DNA from 4 places in the Halomonas sp. THAF12 genome. Region 1 is predicted to be linked to each of the others. Evidence: predicted binding sites of a transcription regulator. Region 1 holds the regulator's gene; each other region holds the start of a gene.
What was found. The regulator FNR, encoded in region 1, switches genes on or off when oxygen is low (the NO sensors DNR and NnrR bind a similar motif). The targets are predictions, from matches to a motif close to TTGATNTANATCAA.
Positions count from the first base shown of each region.

Region 2: a site for FNR is predicted at 2,779-2,792, ahead of FIU88_RS02625 (DUF427 domain-containing protein). Genes of this name have one in related genera too.
Region 3: a site for FNR is predicted at 1,407-1,420, ahead of clpB (ATP-dependent chaperone ClpB). Genes of this name have one in related genera too.
Region 4: a site for FNR is predicted at 3,049-3,062, ahead of ccoM (cytochrome c oxidase subunit CcoM). Genes of this name have one in related genera too.

Region 1 covers NZ_CP045399.1:3,010,815-3,015,684, reverse strand. The annotation lists gene FIU88_RS14015 (putative nucleotidyltransferase substrate binding domain-containing protein) at 1-442, shown strand, start outside; gene FIU88_RS14010 (exonuclease domain-containing protein) at 462-1,082, shown strand; gene ttcA (tRNA 2-thiocytidine(32) synthetase TtcA) at 1,168-2,079, shown strand; gene fnr (fumarate/nitrate reduction transcriptional regulator Fnr) at 2,348-3,091, opposite strand; gene FIU88_RS13995 (hypothetical protein) at 3,172-4,137, opposite strand; gene FIU88_RS13990 (sulfite exporter TauE/SafE family protein) at 4,226-4,870, opposite strand, start outside.
Region 2 covers NZ_CP045399.1:568,039-572,908, reverse strand. The annotation lists gene FIU88_RS02635 (P-loop NTPase fold protein) at 1-327, opposite strand, end outside; gene FIU88_RS02630 (hypothetical protein) at 418-2,178, opposite strand; gene FIU88_RS02625 (DUF427 domain-containing protein) at 2,348-2,692, opposite strand; gene FIU88_RS02620 (5'-methylthioadenosine/S-adenosylhomocysteine nucleosidase) at 2,897-3,553, shown strand; gene FIU88_RS02615 (GNAT family N-acetyltransferase) at 3,586-4,029, opposite strand; gene FIU88_RS02610 (nitronate monooxygenase family protein) at 4,217-4,870, shown strand, end outside.
Region 3 covers NZ_CP045399.1:3,364,556-3,369,425, reverse strand. The annotation lists gene rluD (23S rRNA pseudouridine(1911/1915/1917) synthase RluD) at 1-618, shown strand, start outside; gene pgeF (peptidoglycan editing factor PgeF) at 629-1,384, shown strand; gene clpB (ATP-dependent chaperone ClpB) at 1,551-4,133, shown strand; gene FIU88_RS15565 (sugar porter family MFS transporter) at 4,231-4,870, opposite strand, start outside.
Region 4 covers NZ_CP045399.1:2,452,454-2,457,323, reverse strand. The annotation lists gene FIU88_RS11310 (SEC-C domain-containing protein) at 1-215, shown strand, start outside; gene FIU88_RS11305 (MFS transporter) at 240-1,601, opposite strand; gene rfaH (transcription/translation regulatory transformer protein RfaH) at 1,751-2,293, shown strand; gene FIU88_RS11295 (peptidylprolyl isomerase) at 2,337-2,843, shown strand; gene ccoM (cytochrome c oxidase subunit CcoM) at 3,124-3,246, shown strand; gene FIU88_RS11290 (lytic transglycosylase domain-containing protein) at 3,349-3,900, opposite strand; gene FIU88_RS11285 (proline--tRNA ligase) at 4,040-4,870, opposite strand, start outside.

The DNA of each region.
Region 1 (4,870 bases):
GCTCTCCTATTTCGCCCGTCCGGTGCTGCGCTTCTCCACGCCGCTGACCCTGTTCGGCTCGCTCAAGAAGCCGCAGCACGGCATCGACATCAAGAAGGGCGGCATCTTCCCCATCGTGCACGGCGTGCGGGTCATGGCGCTGGAGCGCGGCATCCTCGCCACCGGGACCCTGGAGCGGCTCGACGCCCTGGCGGCCGACGGCCGGCTCGAGGAGCGCTTCGCCGAGGACCTGGGCGAGGCGCTGTCGCTGTTCACCGAGCTGCGCCTCGAGCAGCAGCTGGCGCGCCTCGCCGGCGATGGCGAAGACGACGGTGGCGAGCCGGACCGGGTGGTGGTGCAGTCGCTGTCGTCGCTGGAGCGCGACCTGCTCCGGGAGGCGCTGCATATCGTCAAGGACTTCAAGCAGCGCCTCTCTCACCGCTATCACCTCGAATACGCCTGATCACGACAAGGACATCGACATGCTCAAGACCCTGCGCCGCCTGGTCGACCGTCACCGCCACGCCCATGGCCAGTATGGCTGGCTGTTCCGTCCCTATACCGGGGAGGAGCTGGTGGCGCTGGCCGTGCAGTCGACCGGCGGCGACGTGCGCGGCGCCGAGCCGCTGGCCATCGCCGCGGTGCGGCTGCGCGGCGACCGGGTGCTGACCAGCGAGTCGCTGGAGCTCAGGCTGGCGCGCCCGGAGGGCGTGGACGCCGAGACGCTGCGCCGCCACGGCCTGCGCGGCATCGATCTCGACGACGGCGTGTCGATCGACCAGGCGCTGGCGCGGCTGCTCGACTTCGTCGGCAACCGGCCGCTGGTGGGCTGGCGCCTGGACCGCGATCTGGCGCTGCTCAACCGCCAGCTGCGCGCCCGGTTCGGCTTCGAGCTGCCCAATGCCGGCATCGATCTGGTGCAGCGCTACCAGCGCCATCACCACCATTCGCGGCTCGAGGTGGCGCCGGCCTTCGAGCGGGTCGCCGAGCAGCTCGAGGTGCCGTTGATGGGGCGTCACAGCGTGCTGGGCACCGCCGTGACCACCGCCCTGATGCACCTGCGGCTGGACCGCGATGCGGTGCTCGCCCGTCGCAGCGGCTGAGCGGGCACCACGTCGCCAGTCTCGCGGCAGGGTGGTAGGATAGGCGCCCTTTCCCTTTCCCCGATGCCCTGGCAGCGCCCCGACCATGCAAGATGCCGTGACCTTCGATCCCCGTCCCGCCGATGAGGCCGCTTCGGCCGAGCCGTCGACCCCGTCCGCCGAGGCGCCCGACGCCAAGGCCAAGCGTGAGTTCAACAAGCTGCAGAAACGCCTGCGGCGCCAGGTCGGCAATGCGATCATCGACTTCGACATGATCCGCGAGGGCGACAAGGTGATGGTGTGCCTGTCCGGCGGCAAGGACAGCTACACCATGCTGGAGATTCTCCGGAACCTGCAGCGCAACGCGCCGGTGAACTTCTCGCTGGTGGCGGTGAACCTCGACCAGAAGCAGCCCGGCTTCCCCGAGCACGTGCTGCCCGAGTACCTGGACGGCCTCGGCGTGGACTACCACATCCTCGAGCGCGACACCTACTCGGTGGTCAAGGAGAAGACCCCGGAAGGCAAGACCACCTGTGCGCTCTGCTCGCGGCTGCGCCGCGGCTCCCTCTACGGCTACGCCGAGGAGATCGGGGCCACCAAGATCGCCCTCGGGCACCACCGCGAGGACATCCTCGAGACGCTGTTCCTCAACATGTTCTTCGGCGGCAGCCTCAAGTCGATGCCGCCCAAGCTGCTCTCCGACGACGGCAAGAACATCGTCATCCGCCCGCTGGCCTACTGCCGCGAGGCCGACATCGCCGAATTCTCCGAGCGCATGGCCTTCCCGATCATTCCCTGCAACCTGTGCGGCTCGCAGCCCAACCTGCAGCGTCAGGTGGTCAAGGAGATGCTCGCCGAGTGGGAGGCCAAGCATCCCGGCCGCCTGGAGAGCATGTTCAAGGCGGTCACCAACGTCGCGCCCTCGCAGCTGGCCGACCGCGAGCTGTTCGACTTCGCCGGGCTGGAGGACAAGCAGGCCAAGATGCAGGCCGATCGCATCGACCTGCATAACGAGTGAGTAGCGCCTAGCGGCAAGCGCCCGGGTGCTCAGTAACGGGCGGCAGATGTCGAGGAAGCCGATGAGAAACCCACGGGACGTCGAGTCCTGTGGGTTTCTTCGTTGACGTCAACAATGGCCATGACATCATTCTGCCGCGCTTGGCGCTTGGCGCTTGGCGCTTGGCGCTTGGCGCTTGGCGCTTGGCGCTTGGCGCTTGGCGCTTGGCGCTTGGCGCTTGGCGCTTGGCGCTTGGCGCTTGGCGCTTGGCGCTTGGCGCTTGGCGCCGTCAGCGACAGCCCTCTTCCTCGGCCAGCTCGGCCAGGGCGTCCAGGTCGAGGATGTTCACCTCGCGGCCGGACACGGCCACCAGGCCCTGCTGCTGGAAGCGCCCCAGGATGCGGCTGACGGTCTCCACGGCCAGGCCCAGGTAGTTGCCGATGTCGGCCCGGGACATGGAGAGGCGGAAGCTGTAGGCGGAGTAGCCGCGGCGGCGGAAGCGATCGGAGAGGCTGGCGAAGAAGGTGGCCAGGCGCTGGTCGGCGGTCTTGCGCGACAGCAGGCGCATCATGCGGCGGTCGTCGCGCATCTCCTTGCTCATGCTGCGATACAGCTGGGCACGAAGCTCCGGCAGGCGCTCGGAGAGGGCGTCGAGGCGGTCGAACGGGATCTCGCACACGGTGGTGGTCTCGAGCGCGATGACCGAGCCCGGATAGCTCGACTCGTCGATGCCGTCGAGCCCCACCAGTTCGCTGGGCAGGTAGAAGTTGGTCAGCTGATCCGTGCCGCCGCCTTCGCTGGTGACCTGCTTGAGACTGCCGGAGCGCACCGCGTAGACGCTGGTGAAGGGGCTGCCCTGGCGGAACAGCGACTCGCCCTTCTTGAGCGGCGGTCGGCGCCGGATGATGGCATCGAACTCGTCGAGGTCCTCCAGTTCGAGGGCCAGGGGCAGACACAGGGAACTCAGGCTGCAGGTCCGGCAGCGGGTCTCGTGCAGCAGGGAACGGCGCCGGCCGGCTGCGGTGTCGGGCATGCTGTCCTCCTTGATCGGGGCTTGCCTCCCCCATTATGGCGGATAGCCCCGGTTCGGGCATAGCATCCCTTGGGCGAGTCTCAGGTCAGGCCGGGGCCGGGCGGGCGAGCATTCCGCCAGCGCCCCGAGGCGGTGGCGAGCCGACCGTCGTTCAGCGCCGCCGCGTAGTCCCGGGGCGAGGTGGCGTTGCAGGCCACGGCGTCGGGCAGCCGCGAGATGGCGCCGGTGCCGAGCCCCAGTCGGTCGCGCGCCCGTTCGCGACGCGCCTGGGCGAGGGCATCCTCCAGGGCGGCGCCCCGACGGGCGTAGGAACCGTGTCCCAGTGCCCGGTAGCCGGCCTCGGCCAGGCGTTCGTCGACCCGGGCCAGCAGCGCCGTCGGCAGCGTCGATTCGCCCTCCTGCCAGGCGGGCTCCGGGCGCAGGGAGAGGCGCGGCGGCGACATGGGCAGCAGCGCGGCGAGCGCGGCGACGGCCTCCCGCGGCGGGATCGTCGGCGCCACGATCAGCACCAGGTTCAGCGAGTGCCAGCCCATGCGCACGGTCTCGTCGAGCAGCGGCTCGACGCGTGACTGCAGGCGGGGCAGGGCGTCCAGCCGGCCGGCCGCGGGCAGGCGCATGATCAGCTTCAGCCGGTTGAAGCCCAGGGCCTCCAGGTGACGCAGGGTGAGCAGATCCGTGGCGTGGGGGTCGAGCTCGACGGTGAAGTCGCGCGGGCGCCCCGGTTCGAAGGGGAAGCGGGAGGCCAGCCGGTCGACGAGGCCGCTCATCTGCGACAGGGTCAGCGAAGGCGGGAGGCCGCTTCCCCAGTGCAGGGCCTCCAGGCGTCGCTCCGGCGCCAGGCAGCGTCGCACCAGCACCATCTCGCGGTCGAGCCGGGCCAGATCGACCTCGAAGGGATCCATGCCCTTGCCGTCGCCGCGGGCATCCACGTCGTGGCGAAGCGGCAGGCGCAGATGCAGCGACAGCGGGCGGGCCTGGGTATTGCTGGCGGTCAGCGCCGCGGCGTAGTCGTCGGCGCCGAAGTCGGCGGGAAGGGTGACGGACATGGCGGAGTTCCGAGCGTTCATGTCGTCAGGCTAGTGCTCGCGGCCCCCAGGGGTGTTGCGCTGGGTCAAACGTGCGGGCGTTAGCGGCTCAATGATGCCCGGCGTGCCCGGCGTCGTGGGCCATCTCCATCGCGCCCGGCCACAGGCCCCACAGCTGCCACAGGGCGAAGCCGATGATCGCCAGCGCCGCCAGGGTGCGGGTGGCCGGATGACGGATCAGGGCGCCGAGCCGTCGCGCGGCCAGGCCGGTAGCGAGCAGCGCCGGCAGGGTGCCGAGCCCGAAGGCGCCCATCAGCGCCGCGCCTCGCAGCGGGTCGGCGCCGGCCAGGCTCCAGGTCAGCATCGAGTAGACCAGCCCGCAGGGCAGCCAGCCCCAGACCGCGCCCAGGGTCACGGCCTGGGGCAGCGTCACCACCGGCATCAGTCGCCGTCCGAGCGGCTCCAGATGGCGCCACAGGCGCCTGCCGAGCGCCTCGACCCGCAGCAGTCCCTTCCACCAGTCGGCGATGTAGAGCGCCATCAGGATCAGCATCACCGCGGCCAGGACCTGGAGCGCCTGGCGGATCCCCGGGGCCAGGCCGACCAGGGTGCCGAGGCCGGCGGCCAGGGCGCCGGCGGCCATGTAGCTGGCGATGCGTCCCAGGTTGTAGCCCAGCAGCAGCCCGCCGAGCCGCGCCGGATGGCGCAGGCTGGGCGGCACGGCGAAGCTCAGGGCGCTCATGATGCCGCCGCA
Region 2 (4,870 bases), 1.4 Mb from region 1:
CCCTTCTTTTGGCCTATCGGGGATATTGAGCTGCGCGGAAAACTGAACCAAAAAATCTTGTACTAAAGCCTCTGCTTTTCCTGCCAGCCATGGATTGTATTCTACTATAACAGGACTATTCTCCTGTTGTGACAATGTTTTTTTAACAAGGTTGATTACTGAAGTTTTTCCATAGCCCCAATCGCCCTCAAGAGATACCGTCATGCAATCATCACCGGGAGCGACTAGAAGCACGCTCGCTAAACGCTCAGAAAACGATTTTCTACTTAAAAGATCGGGGCTCTCTTCTTCTCCGCTAATAGGCTGATCATTATGATAACTCCCCATACACTACCTTCCCTTTTCTATTTTTTCTGTATCAAAAAGCAGCGGGAAACGGGGTAGACCCCGATTATCCATTTGATGCACTTGCTATCACTACGGCGAGCAGTAAATGATTGGTATTGCATGCATATCTCGCGCTGCATGTGCAAAAGAAGAAATAATCCATAGAAGCTGGGTTATGTGACCTGGTACGCTTTGATTATTTTGGATTTTCGAGAATTCAGCTGTTATACTTGATTTTGATATAAAGGAGCAACATAAGATACATTTCCTATGAAGCTGATAATCTTTCAGAAGGTTTTCTAAGTCCCCACCAATAGATGCGGCACTTCCTTTTCTTGTTCTTGTTATTTGGGTATTTACACTGCCATTACTGTACAGATCAGAAAACTTACCATTTACTCTTTCTAATAACTGCTGATGAGTAAAAAACATATTGCCTAGGTTTTTTATCCCTTGACCCACGACATCATGCAACTTACTAGCAGATGTAGTAGGGCTTCCATGCTTAGAGTGAACAAATGAAATGCATGATTCTGAAAGATTCAAAGTGATATGATCAGCCCATTCTATTCCAAGATCATCACAAAATATGTAATCATCATTTTTATGTGCATCCTCAACGAGATAAAACATAGAGTCTACATCGAAGTTTGTATGTGTAGTAGAGAATGTACCTTTTTCTGACGTAACTCCCCCCATATTTGCCTGAGGCTGCAATATATCGAGAATGCTATTTATTTCTGAGACTCCAGATTGATCCTCAAAGCATGCCCCCATGAAATACATATACTTTGGGTCTGTGAAAGTTATACTATAGAAACCATTTTTCACTATATACTTCTGTAATGGTATGTCTTTTCCATTTTCAATAACTCGGAATTTGGTGAGCATCTTTGAACTTATTGTTAATGTTTTTTCATTTCTACGTATTTTTGAGCAGCCCTCTCTTCCTATGACTTTATCTTCGCTATCAATTTCATAAACTTTTTCCAGCTCTGAGAACAGCTTGTTTGTCACTCGCTCAGAAACAAGTATATTGCTTCCTTTCTTACTTCTATATTTCAGAGGTAAAGAATCGCTTTTTATTCTTTCATAAAGAAGTGAGCTTTCAATTAGTATTGCGTTTGGCTCACATTCAGACAAAACCTCTTGCAACTCTACTTTCTTTGCGAAAGAGTCAAGGAATTCATTCTCACTGGCTGATTCCAGTAATTGTATTTGGCTTTTTATCCAAACAGCTATATCATCAACTGATTTTCTTTGTGAAGATTCAACAACACGTCCAGTACCAGAAATTGATTTAATAGAAGAACCTTGCCTTATCTTCAAGTAGAACGGTATAGACCTCCCGGCCGCATGAGTTGATAATAGACCTTTCAGATCCGCTGCTTCATAAGATCTAGATCTTAGAGCCTTATCTGAAATAGTCATATTCCTTAACGCAAGTTTTTGATATTCCGCATTGTCTCCAAATGTTTTGCCAAGCTCACTACTACCTACTAGGCTGAAGTATTCTTTTATTTTTTCTGTTATGCTTGAGCAGCTTTTCTTTAATACAGCCAAATACCCATCAATTTCAATTAAAATAATGTATGCATGAATTTTGTCTTCAAGGGCTTCATCAATAAAGTACACTGGCCTAACTGAAGGAAATACTTTAATTGAGTATATATAGTTCAGTTCATGCTCTTCAACGCTTTTCTCTTGTCTAAAAACATCAATGATAAAGCCCGCATCTTCATCAATGTTGCTTGATGCTTCATTGAGAATATCTTCAATAACTTCATCGATTATCTCAACTTTTGGAGTGTAAAATTGGGAGTTTTTCGTGAGTTCTAATCTATCAGGCATCTCGACACCTCCTTGTAGTGGTGCTAACAGGAATTAGATAGCCGGCTCATTTATTGACTTGAACGCGCCGGCTTTATTTCCTGGGCATCGGGATTAAGCCAGAAGCCACCATCCCCTCGCGCAGCAGGCTGCGCTCCTACGAAAGCCGTAATGGAGCACTTTTGGCGTGTCATTCCACAATCTCCGTCACCTTGTCCGTATCAAACGCCAACCTCCCGGCAACCGCCTGAACCTCATCGTTAGGCCGTTCATAGCTCCAGGCCACATCGGCGATATCGGGCAGGGAGTAATAAGTGCTATCGCCCTTGAACGGGCAGTGGGTGACGGTGGAGGAAATCGACAGCTTCGCCATATCCACATCCTCTTTCGGGATGTAGTGGCGGTGTGGATAGCCTTTCTCGCGCAGTTCGATGGCGTTGCAGGTATCGGCGATCAGGGTGTCGCCAGCACGTATGCGCACGCGCCGGGAATGCGGATGCAAAGTGATACGGGATTCGGTGGAGTGATCGGCCATGGCAGTCCCTTGCTGGTTGGCTGATCACTCAGCCTAGAACGAGGGATCAAGAATGTCACCGCTTGGTGACAATTTCACTTCGGCTTTTGATCTAGATCGATCTTGCGGGAACGACCCTCTCGCTTCTCTCAAGCCCTCGCCCGCTTGGCGCCAACGCCTCTGCCCGCCATGATGGTGGCCTTTATAGCTGCGGGAGACTTGGGGATGAACCAGACACCACGCGCACCGGCGCCGCTGACCACGCTCGGCGGCCGCTCCGTGCTGTTCGTGATGGCGGCGGACGCGGAATACGGCCCGCATCTGCGGGAGCGTTTCACGCCCTTCATGACCGGCGTGGGGCCGGTGGAGGCGGCGGTGGAGCTCACCGCGGCGCTGGCGGAGCTTGCGGCGCGCGGGCAACGGCCGGACCTCGTGGTGTCGCTGGGCTCGGCGGGCAGCCGGGCGCTGGAGCAGACCGAGGTCTACCAGGCCACCTCGGTGGCCTACCGCGACATGGACGCCTCGCCGCTCGGCTTCCAGAAGGGCGTCACGCCCTTCCTCGACCTGCCGGACATCCTGCCCCTGCCGCTGCGCATTCCCGGGATTCCCGAGGCGTCGCTCTCCACCGGCGCCAACATCGTCTCGGGCGCGGCCTATGCCGCCATCGCCGCCGACATGGTGGACATGGAGAGCTACGCCTGCCTGCGCGCCTGCACCCGCTTCGGCGTGCCGCTGGTGGTGCTGCGCGGCATCTCGGACGGCAAGGCGGAGCTCAACCACGTCGACGACTGGACGGAGTATCTCCATGTGATCGACGAGAGGCTGGCCGCCGCGGTGGATAGGCTGGGCGAGGCGCTCGGCGAGAGCTTGTTACCGGGCTGAGGCGTCACCGTCGAGGCCAGGGGCGCGGCGCGTCACGGCGTGGGCACCAGCGCCATGTGCAGCAGCGGATAGGGCTTGCCCAAGCCGTCGAGCGGCGAGCGGTCGGTGACGGAAAACCCCTTGTGGCGGTAGAAGCCCAGCGCCTGCGGGTTCTGTTCGTTGACGTCCACCCGGGAGGCGTCCTGGGCGGCCACCGCGTCATCCAGCAGCAAGGCGCCGATGCCGGCGCCGCGCGCCTGGGGCGCGACGAACAGCATCTCGATCTTGCCGCCTTGCACGCCGCAGAAGCCCAGGATGTCACCGCCCTCTCCTTTGACGCAGGTCAGGTCGAGGGCGCCGAAATACTGCTCATAGATGAGCGGCTTCAGTTCCAGCAGGTCGTCTTCCCGCAGGAAGTCGTGCGTTGCCCTGACCGAGGCCTCCCAGACCTCCAGCAGCTCGCGGTAGTCTTCCTTTTCCACACTCTCGACGTACATCCCACACTCCCCTGTTTCTTGTTCCCTATCCGCCATGGCGTCGTGCGCCGCCTCGTGGCGGCCGGGTCGAGACAAGGGCCCGGCGCTCGGGCGACGTCGCGGCGGCTGGCGCGCCGATAAAAGACGCCATGCCGCCCACTGCTGTCAACCGACGCCACCGTATCCCGCACTCGTGGAGGCCATTCCCATGACATCGTTGAATCCCCTGACCGACCGGCTGGGCATCCAGCCAATCCTCCAGGCGCCCATGGCCGGCGTGGCCACGCCGGCGCTGGCGGCGGCCGTGTCGAATGCCGGCGGCCTGGGCTCGCTGGGCATCGGCGCCAGCGGCGTCGATAAGGCTAGGGCGATGATCGAGCGCACCCGGGCGCTGACGCCCCGCCCGTTCAACGTCAACGTCTTCTGCCATGCGCCCGCCGTGCGCGACCCGGCCCGGGAGGCGGCCTGGCTGTCGCACCTGGCGCCGCTGTTCCGGGCATACGATCGCGAGCCGCCGGCGGGGCTCGACGAGATCTACCGCAGCTTCGTGGAGGACGAGGCGGCCTTCGAGATGCTGCTCGAGACGCGCCCCGCCGTGGTCAGCTTTCACTTCGGCTTGCCGCCCGAGGCGCGGATACGCGCGCTGCGCGAGGCCGGCATCTACACGCTGGCGACGGCGACGAATCTGCGGGAGGCGAGAGAGATCCAGGCAGCGGGCGTCGACGCCATCGTGGCCCAGGGCGATGAGGCGGGCGGGCACCGTGGCTGCTTCGATCCGGCGGCGGACGATGAGCGGCTGAGCACCGCCGTGCTCGTTCGCCGGCTGGTCAGGGAGATGGACCTGCCGATCATCGCGGCCGGC
Region 3 (4,870 bases), 350 kb from region 1:
CTCAACGGCCTGCTGCATCACTGCCCCGAGCTGGCCGCGGTGCCGCGGGCCGGCATCGTGCATCGCCTGGACAAGGACACCAGCGGGCTGATGGTGGTGGCCAAGACCCTGGGCGCCCAGACCGCGCTGGTGGAACAGCTCCAGGCGCGCACCGTGTCCCGCGAGTACGACGCCGTGTCGGTCGGGGTGATGACCTCCGGCGGCAAGGTGGACGCGGCCATCGGTCGCCACCCCAAGGACCGCAAGCGCCAGGCGGTGACCGCCTCCGGCAAGCCGGCGGTGACGCACTACCGGGTGGTCGAGCGCTTCCGCGCCCATACCCACGTGCGCTGCAAGCTGGAGACCGGCCGCACCCACCAGATCCGCGTGCACCTGGCGCACCTGCGCTATCCGCTGATCGGCGATCCGGTCTACGGCGGGCGCCTCAAGCTGCCGGCCGGTGCCGGCGAGACGCTCAAGGAGGTGCTGCGCGAGTTTCCGCGCCAGGCGCTGCACGCCCGCAAGCTGGCCTTCGTGCATCCGACCAGCGGCGAGACGCTGACCTTTCGCGCGGCCCTGCCGGATGACATGCTGATGCTGCTGGACTTCCTGCGCGAAGACCGCGAGACCCGCCGCTAAGGAAACCGCGATGAGCGATGCCCTCGACCTGCGCCCGACCCTGATCCGCCCCGACTGGCCGGCGCCGCCCTCGGTGGCGGCCTGCGTCACCACGCGCGAGACCGGGCCCAGCCAGGGGCGCTTCGCCGCCTTCAATCCGGCCCAGCACGTCGGCGACAACTCCGCCCACGTGGCGCTGTGCCGCCGCCAGCTGCAGAAGGAGGTCGGCGACGACCGGCCGCTGCTGTGGCTCGATCAGGTCCACGGCGCCCGGGTGCAGTCGGAATATCTCGAGACCCCGCCCGAGGCCGACGCCTCGGTGGCCCTCGACCGTGGCCACGCCTGCGTGGTGCTGACCGCCGACTGCCTGCCGGTGTTCTTCTGCGACCGCGACGGCCAGCGGGTCGGCGTGGCCCACGCCGGCTGGCGCGGCCTGGCCGGCGGCGTGCTCGAGGCCACGGTGGCCGCCATGGGCGTGCCGCCCGAGTCGCTGATGGCGTGGCTGGGGCCGGCGATCTCCAACGCTCAGTTCGAGGTCGGCCGCGAGGTGCGCGAGGCCTTCGTCGCCGTGCAGCCCGATGCCGCCGAGGCCTTCGTGCCGAGCCCCTATCGGCTGGGCCACTACATGGCCGACCTGTACAAGCTGGCGCGCCTGCGACTGGAACGCCTGGGGCTCGCCCACATCAGCGGCGGCCACTTCTGCACCTCCTGCGAATCCCGCTTCTATTCCTACCGCCGCGACGACGGCGCCACCGGCCGCATGGCCAGCATGATCTGGCTGCGCTAGCTCGGCCTCGCCGGGCGCGAGCTTGACCCATATCAATCCTCCGGCGTTTCCTCCGGCGGCCGACTTGAAAGCCGGCCATCCTGACGCCACTTAAGATGTCAAGACCCATGACATTGGGACAGGCGGCGCGTCCGAATCGCGTCGCTACCCCGACGGAGGACATTCCATGCGAATCGACAAGTTCACCGCCAAGCTGCAGAACGCCGTGGCCGACGCCCAGTCGCTGGCCGTGGGCCACGGCCATAACCAGCTCGAGCCCGGGCACCTGCTGCTGGCGCTGCTCGATGCCACCGACACCGGCGTCAAGGCGCTGGTGCAGAAGGCCGGCGCCGACGCCGCGCGGTTGCGCGACGGCCTGGTCGGCCACCTCGACGACCTGCCCAGGGTCGGCGACTTCGACGGCGAGGTGCAGCCGTCCCGCGACCTGATGAAGCTGTTCAACCTCACCGACCGCGAGGCCCAGAAGCGTGGCGACCAGTACATCGCCAGCGAACTGGTGCTGCTGGCCGCGCTGGAGATGCGCCACGCGGTGAGCAAGCTGCTCGGCCAGGCCGGACTGAGCCGCAGGGCGCTGGAGACCGCCATCGACGACGTGCGCGGCGGCGAGAAGGTCAGCGATCCCAACGCCGAGGAGAGCCGCGAGGCGCTGGAGAAGTACACCCTGGACCTCACCGAGCGGGCGGCCAGCGGCAAGCTCGATCCGGTGATCGGCCGCGACGACGAGATCCGCCGCACCGTGCAGGTGCTGCAGCGCCGGACCAAGAACAACCCGGTGTTGATCGGCGAGCCCGGCGTGGGCAAGACCGCCATCGTCGAGGGCCTGGCCCAGCGCATCGTCGACGGCGAGGTGCCCGAGGGCCTCAAGGACAAGCGCGTGCTGTCGCTGGACATGGGCGCGCTGCTGGCCGGGGCCAAGTTCCGCGGCGAGTTCGAGGAACGCCTCAAGTCGGTGCTCAAGGAGCTGGCCCAGGAGGAGGGCCGGATCATCCTGTTCATCGACGAGCTGCACACCATGGTCGGCGCCGGCAAGGCCGAGGGCGCCATGGACGCCGGCAACATGCTCAAGCCGGCGCTGGCGCGCGGCGAGCTGCACTGCGTGGGTGCCACCACCCTCGACGAGTATCGCCAGCACATCGAGAAGGACGCCGCCCTGGAGCGCCGCTTCCAGAAGGTGCTGGTCGACGAGCCGAGTGAGGAAGACACCGTGGCCATCCTGCGCGGCCTCAAGGAGCGCTACGAGGTGCACCACGGCGTCGACATCACCGACGGCGCCATCATCGCCGCGGCCAAGCTGTCGACCCGCTACATCACCGATCGCCAGCTGCCCGACAAGGCCATCGACCTGATCGACGAGGCCTGCTCGCGGATCCGCATGGAGCTCGACTCCAAGCCCGAGCAGATGGACCGCCTCGACCGCCGGCTGATCCAGCTCAAGATGGAGCGTGAACACCTCAAGAAGGAGACCGATGAGGCCTCCAAGAAGCGCCTCGACGGCCTCGAGGAGCAGATCGAGGAGCTCGAGCGCGAGTACGCCGACCTCGACGAGATCTGGAAGGCCGAGAAGGCCAGCATCCAGGGCGCGGCCCAGTTCAAGGACGAGCTCGACCGCGCCCGCATCGACCTCGAGCAGGCCCGCCGTCAGGGCGACCTGGGGCGGATGTCCGAGCTGCAGTACGGGGTGATCCCCGAGCTCGAGCAGAAGATCGCCGAGTCCAGCGACGCCGAGGCCGATACCGCCAAGCATCAGCTGCTGCGCTCCAACGTCACCGAGGAGGAGATCGCCGAGGTGGTGTCGCGCTGGACCGGCATCCCGGTGTCCAAGATGCTCGAGGGCGAGCGCGACAAGCTGCTGCGCATGGAGGAGGCGCTGCACGAGCGGGTCATCGGCCAGGACGAGGCGGTCACCGCGGTGGCCAACGCCGTGCGCCGCTCAAGGGCCGGGCTCGCCGACCCCAACCGCCCCAACGACTCCTTCCTGTTCCTCGGCCCGACCGGGGTGGGCAAGACCGAGCTGTGCAAGTCGCTGGCCGGCTTTTTGTTCGACACCGAGGAGGCCATGGTGCGCATCGACATGTCCGAGTTCATGGAGAAGCACTCCGTGGCCCGGTTGATCGGCGCGCCCCCGGGCTACGTCGGCTACGAGGAGGGCGGCTATCTGACCGAGGCGGTGCGCCGCAAGCCCTACTCGGTGCTGCTGCTCGACGAGGTCGAGAAGGCCCATGCCGACGTCTTCAACATCCTGCTGCAGGTGCTCGAGGACGGCCGCCTGACCGACGGGCAGGGCCGCACGGTGGACTTCCGCAACACCGTGATCGTGATGACCTCCAACCTGGGCTCCGAGATCATCCAGGGCATGGGGGGCGACGACGGCGGCTACCAGCAGATGAAGTCCGCGGTGATGGACGTGGTCGGCACCCACTTCCGCCCCGAGCTGATCAACCGCATCGACGAGGTGGTGGTGTTCCACGCCCTGCGCCAGGAGCAGATCCAGGCCATCGCCGCCATCCAGCTCGAGCGCCTGCGCGGGCGGCTGGCCGAGCACGACCTGTCGCTCGAGGTCTCCGATGCGGCCATGGCGCAGCTGGCCGAGGTCGGCTTCGATCCGGTGTTCGGCGCGCGGCCGCTCAAGCGGGCGATCCAGAACCGGCTCGAGAACCCGCTGGCCCAGGACCTGCTGGCCGGCGCGTTCTCGCCGGGCGATGTCATCCGCGTCGAGGCCGAGGGCGACCGCCTGGTGTTCCAGAGCTGAGGCGTTCCTCGCCAGGAAACGAGACCGCCCGCGCCGAAAGGCGCGGGCGGTTTTCGTTTCCGGGCCGTCGGTTCGACGGCGGGACGGCGGCGTCGTGTCAGCCGCGCTGGGCGGCGACGCTCGAGGCCTCGCGCTTGCCCTGCGGTTCGCGCACCAGGCGCTTCTGCAGCTCCTCGAGGGAGACGCCCTTGGTCTCCGGCATCAGGAACATCACGAACACCAGCTGCAGCGCCATCATCACGGCGAAGAAGGCGAACACCGGGCCGCCGCTGAAGCTGCCGAGCACCCAGGGCATCAGCAGCGCGATCAGCGCCGCGCATACCCAGTGCACCGAGCTGCCGAAGGACTGGCCGCGGGCGCGCACATGGTTGGGGAACACCTCGGAGATGAACACCCAGATGATCGCGCCCTGGCTCATGGCGTGGGCGGCGATGAACAGGCCCAGCAGCAGCGGCACGTCCAGCCCGCCGAGCTCGCCGCTGAAGAAGGCGCGCGAGATCAGCGCCAGCGAGAAAAGATAGCCGGCCGAGCCGATGTAGAGCAGGGTGCGGCGCCCCAGACGATCGATCAGCGCCATGCCGAGCATGGTGAACACCAGGTTGACCAGGCCGATGCCGGCGGTGGAGAGCAGGGCGGTGTTGGCGCCGAGCTCGGCGGCCTCGAGCACCCGCGGGGCGTAGTAGATGATGAAGTTGATGCCCGAGAGCTGGTTGAAGAAGGCGATCAGGAAGGCCAGC
Region 4 (4,870 bases), 560 kb from region 1:
ACGAGGCCGTCGAGGCGCTGAGCGAGTCCCGGCGCCACAACGGTCACGCCCTGTCGCTGCTGTGCGCCGAGAATCCGCGTCCGGCCAGCCCGTCGGGCGACGGCACGGCGGCGCCCGGTTCGCGGGCCGAGGCCTGGCAGTACCGCACCCTGATGCGTGACCAGTGGCGCGCCACCCCGGGCGCGCTGGAATGGCTCGCCGGCCGGCTGGACTGAGCGGCGGGGCCGAGAGGGGCGGCCTCAGGCCGCGGTCGGCGCCGGTGCCAGACGGCGGTCGCGGCTGACCCAGATCGCCAGCGCGATGGCCGGGAGGCCCAGCACCGAGGCCGCCAGGAAGAAGTCCGCGTAGCCGTGCGAGGCCACGACCAGGCCGCCGAAGCCGCTCAGGAACTTGCCGGGCAGCGTCATCAGCGACGAGAACAGCGCGTACTGGGTGGCGGTGTAGGCCCGCGAGGTCAGCCCCGAGAGGAAGGCGATGAACACCGCGCTGGCCAGCCCGTTGGAGAGGTTGTCGCCGACGATGGTGACCACCAGCATCGGCAGGCTGTCGCCGGCAAGCGATAGGGCCACGAACAGCAGGTTGGTCAGGGCGGTGGCGCAGGCGCCGAGGATCAGGATCGGCCCTACCCCGTAGCGTGCCACCAGCAGGCCGCCCATCAGCCCGCCGCCGATGCTCATGGCGATGCCGAACACGTTGGTCACGTTGGCGATGGCCTCGAGGCTGAAGCCCAGATCGATGTAGAGCGGGTTGGCCATGGAGGCCATGGCCAGGTCGCTGATCCGGAACACGGCCACGAAGGCCAGCAGCCACAGCGCCTTGAGCCCGTGCCGACCGAAGAAGTCGGTGAACGGGCAGACCACCGCGCCGATCACCCAGGCGCCCAGGCGGCGCAGCCAGGCCGGCCGGCCGCGGCTGGCGCGCAGGAAGGCCCGCACCCGCGGCTCATGGATCAGCTGGACGCCCAGCGCCTGGCGTTCGGGTTCCGGGCGCACCAGCACCGTCACCATGCCCACCGCCATCAGCGCCGCCATCGCCAGGTAGGCGACGTGCCAGGACACCAGCGAGGCCAGGTAGAGCGCTCCCGCCCCGGCGGCGATCAGCCCGCCGCGATAGCCGATGATATAGGTCGAGGCCATGGCCGCCTGCAGGTCCTCCGGCGCCGACTCGATACGAAAGGCGTCGATGGAGATGTCCTGGGTCGCCGAGCCGAAGGCCACCAGCAGCGCGAACAGCGCCACCAGCGGCAGCTGGTTCGGCGGATCGAGACTCGACAGCCCCGCCAGGCCGGCGGCGATCATCGCCTGCGCCAGCAGCATCCAGCCGCGGCGCTGGCCGAGCCGGCGGGTCAGGCCGGGGAGCGCCAGCCGGTCGACCACCGGGGCCCAGAAGAACTTGATCGAGTAGAGGATGCCGATCCAGGCGAAGAAGCCGATCGCGGCCACCTCGACGCCGTCGCTGCGCAGCCAGGCCGACAGTGTCGAGAACACCAGCAGGAAGGGCAGGCCCGCCGAGAAGCCCAGGAACAGCATGGTCAGCACCGGGGCACGCAGGTAGACCGACAGGGCGCTGCGCCAGCTGCGATGCGCGGTGGGGGTCGGCATGAGGGGGCTCTCCTTGCGATGGGTCAGGGCACGTGCCGGGCCATCGATGTTAAAATCCCGGTCTCGACCGGGGCCGACGACACCGGTGGCACGCGCCGCCGATTGTTGCAGAGCCCCGGCGCCGACACCAGCCAGAGACGATCGACGACATGCGTGATGACGACCTTTCTCTCGAGGCCACCGAGGATGCGGTGCCCCGCTGGTATGCCATCCAGTGCAAGGGAGGCGAGTCCTTCCGCGCCGCCGAGCACCTGGGCAACCAGGGCTACGAGGTCTTTCACCCGGTGCTCGAGGTGCAGAAGAAGCGCCGCGGCAAGCTGGAGTGGGTGAGCGAGCCGCTGTTTCCCTACTATCTGTTCATCCGCCTCGACCGGCTGATCAGCAACTGGCGGCCGATCCGCTCGACGCGCGGCGTGCTCAAGCTCGTGACCTTCGGCGGCGACATGCCGGTGCCGGTCGGCGACGGGCTGATCGAGGCCCTGCGCCGCCAGGCCAGCCAGGATGATGACGACGTCGCCCACGTCTACTTCCGTGCCGGCGAGGCGGTGGAGATCACCGAGGGGCCGTTCAAGGACCTGCAGGCGGTCTTCGCCAGCCACAAGGGCGAGGAGCGCGCCATCGTGCTGCTCAACATGCTGCATCAGCAGCAGCGTCTGGAGATGCCCGTCTCCCGACTGCGCCGTCGCGACTGATGCCCTTTAACCCTATCTTTCATTCCCCAGTACCGGAGGCCCCATGACCATCGCCCCCCAGCGGGTCGTGACCCTGCACTACGTGCTGAGCGACGAGGACGGCCAGGTCCTCGACGACTCCCGCGCGCGCCAGAAGCCACTCGAATACCTTCACGGCCACGGCAACCTGATGGCCGGGCTGGAGCAGGCCCTGGCCGGGAGCGAGGCCGGCGCCGAGCTCGAGGTGACCCTGGCCCCCGCCGAGGCCTATGGCCTGCGCGACGAGGCGCTGGTGCGCGAGGTCGGCCGCGAGGCCTTCCCGGTGCCCGATCTCGCGCCGGGCATGCGCTTCCAGACGCCGGGCGATGACGGCCCGGAGATCGTCACCGTGCTCGAGGTGCGCGACGACGGCGTGCGGATCGACACCAATCATCCGCTGGCCGGTCGCCACCTGCACTATCGTCTGGAGGTGCTGGAGGTGCGCGAGGCCACCCGCGCCGAGCTCGCCAAGGGCCACCCGCTGCCGCCGGGCACCACGCCGGATCAGGTCGAAGACAAGAAGATGGTCTGAGCCCTCGGCTCGAGAGCGCCGGCCGCGTCGCCCTTCGGCGCGGCCGCGTTTCCCCCGTTTCTCTCCCTCCTCCTTGCCCCTCCTTCCCTTCGGCGCGACGCGGCATCGTTTCCGGGGCCGAGGAGCTCCCAGCGGCAGCGTCGCGAGCGTGAATCTGACCTGGATCAAGCCCGTACGGCCGGCCTGTTCACACCGGGTGGCGCACTTGACCCAGATCAGCGTATCGCCCGGGACGGGCCGCTAGAGTGGGGCCATCACATCGCGACGGGAGGCAAGCACCATGTACTGGGACGATGCCGTGATCTTCGGGCTTGCCACCGTCGGCATGATGATCGCCTTCATGGGCGGCTGGGTGGCCTTCGTCATCCGCGACCACCATCGTCGCGAAAACAAGAAGCGCTGATCCACCGTTCCACCGTCGTCAGGGGAGGGGGGCTACCCCCCACTAGGCCGACCCTTCGGGGCCGGCCTTTTTTTGTGCCGTCGTTCGGTAGAGGGGGGACGCTCAGCGGTCGGCGGTCAGGCGCTCGGGCAGGCCGGGGGCCGCGGGCGTCCAGCGTCGGGACAGGGCGCGCATCACCCGCTCGGGGTACCAGGTCTTGCCCAGGCTGCCGTTGTAGCGGGCCAGGGCGCGGGTCAGGTCGCCGTCTTCCACCGCCAGGTAGTGGGCCAGTATCGTGCAGCCATAGCGCAGGTTGCGGATGGGATCCTTGAGGTCGTCGGCGGGCAGGCCGAGCTCGCGGATCCAGAACGGCATGATCTGCATCAGCCCCACGGCGCCGGCCGATGACACCGCCTCGGCGCGGAAGGCGCTCTCCACCTGAATGACGGACAGCACCAGCGCCGGCGGGAGGCCGGCCAGGCTCGCCTCCTGATGGATGCGGGTCAGTAGCGTCTGGCGACGATCGGCATCGGGCACGTAGCGCGCCAGGCGCGGTGCCATGTCGTTGATCCACTGACGGGCCGCCCACACCTCGGCGGGCGAGCGCGGCGTCCGCCGGGCGCCGTCCAGGGTCGGGCGCAGCGTGGTGGGGAGCGGCGGCAGGGCCCTAACCACCGGCGCCCGGTCCGGGACCGGGCGCACGGAGAGGGCATCGAGGAAGTCGCTGCCCGCCTGGCCGTCGAGGGGCTGGGCGGCGAGCGGCGACGCCAGCAGCAGGGAGGCGGCCGCCGCCAGGGCGGCCGTCGGCCGCCGCTTAGCGGGCGTCGATCTTCTCGTGCAGGAAGGCGAGGATGTCCCCGGCGGGGACCATGGTGGCATCGCTGTCACGGCGTCCCTTGTACTCCAGTTCACCCTTGTCCAGTCCGCGGTCGCCGACCACCAGGCGATGGGGAATGCCCATCAGTTCCTGGTCGGCGAAACGCACGCCGGGGCGCAGGTCGCGATCGTCGAGCAGCACGTCGAAGCCGGCGGCGCTGAGCTCCTGATAGAGACGCTCGCTCTCCTCGCGCACGCGCTGTGACTTGTGGGCGTTCATCGGCACCACGGTGACGTGGAAGGGCGCGATGGCGTCCGGCCAGATGATGCCCCCGTCGTCATGGTTCTGCTCGATGGCGGCGGCCACGACCCGGCTCACCCCGATACCATAGCAGCCCATCCAGGGGTGCGCGGCCTTGCCGTTGGCGTCCAGCACGGTGGCATTCATCGCTTCGCTGTACTTCTGGCCCAGCTGGAAGACGTGGCCGACCTCGATGCCGCGCTTGATCGACAGCGTGCCCCGGCCGTCAGGCGAAGGATCGCCCTCGACCACGTTGCGCAGGTCGGCGACCTTGGGCAGCGGCAGGTCGCGCTCCCAGTTGATGCCGAAGTAGTGCTTGCCGTCGACGTTGGCGCCGGCGCCGAAGTCGCTCATCATCGCCACGCTGCGGTCGATCACGACCGGCATCTCGAGGTTCACCGGGCCCAGCGAGCCGGGGCCGGCGCCGGCCGCCGCGCGGATCTCTTCCTCGGTGCCCATGGTCAGCGGGCTCGCCACCTCGGGCAGGTTCTCGGCCTTGACCTCGTTGAGCTCATGATCGCCGCGCAC